3 regions of the Dyadobacter sp. BE31 genome follow, and region 1 is predicted to be linked to each of the others. Evidence: riboswitches for the same ligand, from Rfam matches in the RefSeq annotation. Region 1 holds a riboswitch; each other region holds the start of a gene.
The links. Region 1 has a riboswitch for cobalamin ahead of J2Y43_RS00750 (hypothetical protein). Riboswitches for the same ligand answer to the same signal wherever they lie in the genome.

Region 1 (2,265 bases):
TCTTTGGACCTTTCCAGATAGCTGAATGAAAGGTCATAATCCAATTTGGAAGTGATATTCCCGCCGGTATTGAGGCCGGCCTGTAATGTCTTGAAACTTCCGTATTCCAGGTATGCATTACCGCCTGGCGTACCTTTGGAGCGTTGGGTAATGACGTTGATCACCCCGCCCATGGCCTGCGAGCCGTACAATGACGATGCGGGTCCTTTCAGTACTTCAACCCGTTCTACGCCGTTCAAATTGATCTGCGAAAGGTTGGTAGCGCCCGCCGGGCGGCCGTCGATAAGTAGTAACGTCCTTTGATTTAACCCTGAAAACTGCGGACGAAAGCCCCTGATGCCGATTCCGGAAGACAAATTGGGATACTGGATTACATCCACCGCGGCCGTTTTTCGGACAATGTCGGTCAGGTCGTTGGACGGCGTCATTTGAATATCCTCTTTCGAGATAATATTCAGTTTTTGAGCGATCTTTTCTTTTTTTGTTTCAAAACGGGTGGCGGTTACCACGACCGGGTCGAGCAGTTTTTTACCGGAAGAATCGGTGATGCTTTCCTGGGCTAATACCGTCGAGGTGGGCAGCGCTGAAATGGCGAGGATGGAAAGAATCAGTCCGCTGGCGGAAATGCGGGCGGGGCGGTAGAATGAAATATGCATTGTTAAAATTGAAATGATTCAAAGAGAGTTATCGCGCCGATCAGGATGGAGAATGCACCGACCGCGTAGTTGACGATCATCAGAAAACGTTCGCGCTTTCCGGCAAAACGGCCGATGGAAAAGGCAAAAAAATAGCCGTATGCCGACATGGAGAGAATAATGCCGATGCTTTGCAGTACAATGATCCAAACGGCTGTCATGGCGTCACGCGCGGCAAGTGTAAGCGCTACCGCGCACGCTCCGCCTGTACCCGCAAGGCCATGCACCATGCCCACCCAGAACGAGCGGCTTACCTTGCGTTCGGCCGGTGCCGATGCAGGTTTTTCGGTTCTGAAATTCCGGCGGATCGCCATAAGACCGAGCCAGATCATCAGCGGGCCTACGAGTAGCTCAACCTGGTCGGCAATGTGCAGCGACATCGTCGATTTGAGCAAAAGCACCAAAATGGCGAATAAAATCAGCGTAAGAGAATGCCCCAGCGCCCAGTGCGAGGACCGCCAGATGAGTTTCCATCGGAGGGATGGACCTCGTTGGGCCGGGCTTCGTTGGGCCTCGTTCTCTTCTGTCGCCAGAACCGAAACCGCAGCCATATGGTCGGGTTCGAAGGAATGCTGCACGCCAAGGAGCAGAGAATCAATAAGTAAATAGTGAATCATTGGGTTTCCGCATAAATTAACAGATAACTTATGGGAGAATGCAGGGACTAGCCTGGCCGCAACGCAGCCTGCCGCTTCCTCTTGCCTTTCTTCCCGAAAGCAAAACCGGATCATTCAACGGCAGGTCTTCTGGCTCGTTCAGCTCTTGCGCCTTCCCGGGAGGAATGATTGAATTATCTCCCAGTGACATCTAACAAGAACATCGTTTCGTGAACTTACAGCAGCGGGTACTGCTCCGGATTTGCACCGGATTCCCTTTTAATCACGCCGGAGGCGCGAACCAATGAATATGCAAAGCTAGGTGTTTTTGTCGGAGATAAGCCAGAAAAATAGCCGAATACCGCTAACTTTGCAGCATTAAAAGTTCTTTAACATACTTCTCCAACAGGAAAAGGGATTGCGTATCAACGCATTCCGGGGGAATCGTGTAAATCCACGAGCTGTCGCGCAACTGTGAGGTGATAATGTCTGAATGACCGAATGACCGAATGACCGAATATTTACTATTCAATCATTCTATCATTCACTCATTCAATCATTGACCTAAGCCAGAACACCCATCCTTTTCCTTGTTGACAATGCTTTCGCGGTATGAAGCAGGGTCTGGTTTGGATATTCGTCGGTTTTCACCCGTTTTGCGGTACGACGCTCGCCTGGCGCGTTGCTGCCGGGGAATTCCTTTCTGTTTTCTTTTACTGTCGAATGCATTTGAAGTTGTCAGAACTTCCAATTCACCGATTGTTGAAAGATGTCTGCTCCAAAATCCAGTTTCCTGATATCCGCGCCATCGAGCAATTCGGGGAAGACTACGCTGACCCTGGGGCTGCTGCGTGCGCTGCGGGACCGAGGGCTTGAAGTGCAGGCGTTCAAATGCGGGCCGGATTATATCGACACGATCCACCACGGTACAGCGGCCGGGCGGCCAGGGCTGAACCTGGATACTTTTATGGCCT
Region 2 (2,265 bases), on a different contig from region 1:
CATCAACAAAGTGGTGGAAAGCCTCGGAGGCCTCGATCTTATCATATTAGGCGTAGGCATGAACGGCCACCTAGCCCTCAACGAGCCCGGCACGCCTTGGGATACCTACGCCCACATTTCTGAGCTCGATACCGTAACCGTTGAAGTAGGTCAGAAGTATTTCAAACAGCCCACCACCCTCACACGTGGCATTACTGTTGGTATAAGGCACATTCTGGAAGCACGAGCGGCTATTCTCCTGGCATCGGGCAAAGCGAAGGCCCCGGTTATCCAGCGGGCATTGGCATTTCCCGTTTCAAAGGATTTTCCGGCAACGGTTTTACAGAATCATTTGAATGCGGAGTTTATATTGGATGCGGAGGCGGCCGGAACGATTTCTTAGCTGATACGAAATCACTTTTAACGCCATTTATTTTACTCCAAATAAGATATTTTATCCTGCCGAAAGGCTAATTTCTACTCACTTCACTGAAATTGGGTGACCATTTACAGCCGAATGCGCCTTCCGCCTAAATTTGACGCAGTTCTTTGTGAACGCCCGTCAATCGGGGTGATGGTTTTTGCTTTTGGACCCCTCAGCCAAAAACAGCAAAACAAAAAGGAACCGTGTGCAATTCACGGGCAGTCGTGCTACTGTAAGTATCCGCTCTGAGCATTCAGGGCCTGTTTTTACCCTCGCGTCCCATTGCAGCGCCCCGGCGCGGCGAGAAGGGCGGTAAAAATGATACAAGCCAGGAGACTTGCCATCATCCTCAATGGCTTTTCCCTCACGGGTGGGGAGCAGTCAAGCATTGATTTACCACATTTTATTGCAGTACCACAGGCTACCCGGCTGTTTTGGGGAAACTGTATCTGTTCGTTTCGCAGGGTAGCCCCGTTGCCGCGATGGAATGAAGTGCCGGCGATCGTCCGCAACAGGCGTTTTGTCGGGATGGGAGGGTGTTTTCACAGGGTTTTTATTAACTCTTTAAACACAAAAAAGTATGTTGTCACACAACCTCGGCTACCCGCGCGTGGGAAGCCTTCGCGAGCTCAAAAAGGCTAACGAACAATTCTGGGCCGGTACCATCGACCGCGATGCATTGCAGAAAACTGCCCGGAAGATCCGCCACCAGAACTGGGAAACGCAGCAGAATGCAGGTATCGGCCTCATTCCTTCCAATGATTTTTCGCTTTATGACCACGTCCTCGACACCTCACTGATGGTCGGCGCCATTCCTGAGCGTTACCACCAGTTGCTCGATGGCAAGTCGAACAAGGAGCTCGACCTCTATTTCGCGATGGCCCGTGGCTATCAGAAAAACGGGCTGGATATCAATGCAATGGAGATGACGAAATGGTTCGATACCAACTATCACTACCTCGTGCCCGAGTTTGTGAAGGACCAGAAATTCAAGCGGTATTCGGAAAAGGTTTTGCTGGAATTTGAAGATGCATTGCAAAAAGGCATTCTCACAAAACCTGTGCTGCTCGGGCCGGTTACCTATTTGCTTTTGGGTAAAGAAAAGGAAGGCGGCTTTGATCGCATTGACCTGCTGGATAGCCTTTTACCTGTTTACATATCCATACTCAAAGAACTCGCAGCGAGAGGAGCCGAATGGGTACAGCTTGATGAACCGGGATTGGTGCTGGATTTGAATGAAAAGGAAAAACTGGCATTTCTGAGTGCGTACAATCAGATCAGAGAGGCGTTTCCGAAGCTGCGCATTCTGGTAACAACCTATTTTGGACCGCTGGAAGATAACCTCGCGATCGCGACCGCATTGCCGGTGGATGCATTGCATTTGGACCTGACGCGCGGTGCAGAGACTTTACCGCAGATTCTGGGGGAGGAAGCATTTATATCTTCCACCAAAAAGCTCTCGTTGGGCGTTGTAGATGGCCGGAATATCTGGAAAAACGATTATCAAAAGTCGCTAGAATGGATTCAAGCAGCTGTAAATGTGCTGGGAGAAGAGCGGGTTTTGGTGGCACCGTCATCGTCGTTGCTGCATAGCCCTTATGATCTGGAATTGGAAAAAAATGAAGCGGTACTAACGCCGGAGATTAAAAACTGGCTGGCATTTGCAAAACAGAAACTGAATGAGGTGACTACATTGGCAAGGCTTGCAACGGCCGACTATGCAATTGATAGTGCATTTCTGGACAATCAAAAGGCTATTACAAGCCGCCGCACATCTGCATTGATCCACAAACCGGCGGTGAAAGCACGGGTTAGTGAAGTGCGAGAGCCGGATTTCGACCGGCAGAATGCTTTTAGTATCA
Region 3 (2,265 bases), 1.6 Mb from region 1:
GATTGCACACCCGGCGCCAAAATCTTCATCGAATGCACTGGCGTGCAGGATTTTCACCGCGAGCTGAATGAAAAACAATACAAATACAACCACCCTGGGCTAGAAGAGGAGCCGTGGAATGCCATTTCAGTAACGGTAATCGACCCGTTCATGAACCGCCTCGCATTCAATGAGCGGCTTTAAGCTTTTTTAGTTTTGGCCAAAGACACCAGAATACCGCCCGTGATGATCAGCAGCATGCCCGTTAGCATCGAAAGCGTGGGAATAGCCTCTCCCATCAAAAAGCCGATCAATACCGAAAAAAGGATATTGGAATAACCCACCGCTGCGACACGCCCCGCTTTATCGTAGGTAAATGATTGCGTGAGCATTTTTTGGCCTAAAAGCGCGGTAAGGCCTAATGCGAGAAAGCCCAACCATTGCCAGGCATTCTCCGGCCATTTGAATGTACCTATCAGAAAATCCAAATGCTCCATGGGGTAATACGTACCGACCAGCATCGACAGAATAGGCATTACAATCCCGCTAAGCATAAATGAAAGGATGATCGCGCGCGTGTCGTACACGACGCCGAGTTGACGGATCGACAGGTAAGAAATGGCCGTCAGCAGCGCATTACCCAAGCCTAATGCATTATCTCGCAGCGACGACGACAAATCGGGACGAAAAACGAACAAAATGCCGGTAAAACCGACGAATATGGCCATCCACTCCTTCCCATTCAGCGTTTCGCCGATGAGCAGCCAGGAGAAAAGCGCCAGAAAAATAGGGTAGGTATATTGGTAGGTAGAGGCCCGGCCGAGCCCAAGCGTCTGGATCGCATAAAAAAGCATGTAGAGCGACAACGTACCTACAACTCCTCTGAAAACAAGCAGTCCCAACTTTCCGCCTTCCTGCCTCAGCGGCCGTTGCCAGATGCTGCTGATGATAAAAACCACCCCAACGATATTTCTGAAAAAAACCAGCTGTACGATATGAAATTCCCTCCCCAGCCATTTCGAGATCGCGGATGTGAGCGAGAAAAAAAATGCGGCGCCCAGCATGAGGTAAATGCCTTTCAGGGAGGATGCGGTCGGGAAATTTTCAGTAGAAGCGGCCAAAAGCAATCAGAATTTGCCGCAAAGATAGCGGTTATCGCAGACAACGAAAAGTCGGGGGAAATACCTACCTTTGCACCCGCTTGGTGCCATAAGCTGCTTCTAGTCAGCGATTAGGCTTAATAGGGAATTCCGCTAGTACCGGAAGCTGTCCCCGCAACTGTAAGTCTGCCAACACGTGCCCGATTCTTCATGCCACTGTCCTGCGACGGGAAGGCTCCGGGTGCGAAAGACGAGCCAGGAGACCTGCCAGAGCATTTGATCGGATCGTTTTCGGAGGAAAAACAGAAGATCACCGCCAATCATTTGCGATTTAGAGTGTTTACCGACCGGAGATTTGTGGGTTACTGGATGTTATGGGCAAGTTTTGCACTGGCGTTGCCGGTTTATGCACAAAAAGACTCCATTGCCCTCGACCCCGTCATTGTGAAGGGATTTGTCCCACAAAAATTCATGAGCGGCCTGAAAATCCAGCGCATCGACTCCGCTTCGCTCGCGCAAGTACGCTATCAGAATATTGGCGACATTTTGTCCGCATATACCCCTATTGCATTTAAAAATTACGGACCTGGTCAGCTCAGCACCGCGTCGTTCCGGGGCACCTCCGCCAACCATACCGCCGTTTTGTGGAACGGGCTCAATATCAATGCGCCCACGCTTGGACAAACGGACTTCTCTACCATTCCAGTAGCAGGTTTCGACCAGCTTTCGGTTCAGTATGGCTCCTCGGCCAGCATTGTGGGCTCCGATGCCGTCGGCGGGAGCATTTTGCTTGACAGCCGTGCATCGGTCACGCCGCTTTACGTGTCTGACGGCAGACAACGAGAAAGCTTCCACAACCATCAGAGCAGAACGGATATCCGATATGCGTTCCCGCTAAACAACGCGTGGGCATTCTCCGGCAAAACGGCACTTTACTATGGCAGGATGAACAACGACTACCCGAAGCCAACCCGGAACACGTATGCACTCCTGCCTACCGAAACTTTTCAAAAGGGCATTGTACAGGACCTGTTCCTACGCTCACAAAACGACCAGGAAATTTCCGCGCACGTTTGGCTCACCGACAATAAACTGACGCTGACGCCCGACGATGTACAAGGCCGTGAAATGACCCGTACCACCGCCTATCGCACGATGGTCCGCTACCAGGTACGCACGCTCACGC

Region 2: it holds a riboswitch for cobalamin, as region 1 does, so the genes downstream of both, metE (5-methyltetrahydropteroyltriglutamate--homocysteine S-methyltransferase) here and J2Y43_RS00750 (hypothetical protein) in region 1, are expected to answer to the same signal.
Region 3: it holds a riboswitch for cobalamin, as region 1 does, so the genes downstream of both, J2Y43_RS07525 (TonB-dependent receptor domain-containing protein) here and J2Y43_RS00750 (hypothetical protein) in region 1, are expected to answer to the same signal.

What each region holds. Positions count from the first base shown of each region.
Region 1 covers NZ_JAVDXA010000001.1:176,622-178,886, reverse strand. Annotated here, with positions in the region: gene J2Y43_RS00755 (TonB-dependent receptor) at 1-656, opposite strand, end outside; gene J2Y43_RS00750 (hypothetical protein) at 659-1,312, opposite strand; cobalamin riboswitch at 1,414-1,612, opposite strand; cobalamin riboswitch at 1,690-1,892, shown strand; gene J2Y43_RS00745 (hypothetical protein) at 1,856-2,020, opposite strand; gene J2Y43_RS00740 (cobyrinate a,c-diamide synthase) at 2,061-2,265, shown strand, end outside.
Region 2 covers NZ_JAVDXA010000004.1:596,895-599,159, reverse strand. Annotated here, with positions in the region: gene J2Y43_RS23140 (glucosamine-6-phosphate deaminase) at 1-382, shown strand, start outside; cobalamin riboswitch at 538-763, shown strand; gene metE (5-methyltetrahydropteroyltriglutamate--homocysteine S-methyltransferase) at 984-2,265, shown strand, end outside.
Region 3 covers NZ_JAVDXA010000001.1:1,789,737-1,792,001, forward strand. Annotated here, with positions in the region: gene J2Y43_RS07515 (glyoxalase superfamily protein) at 1-183, shown strand, start outside; gene J2Y43_RS07520 (DMT family transporter) at 180-1,100, opposite strand; cobalamin riboswitch at 1,165-1,366, shown strand; gene J2Y43_RS07525 (TonB-dependent receptor domain-containing protein) at 1,356-2,265, shown strand, end outside.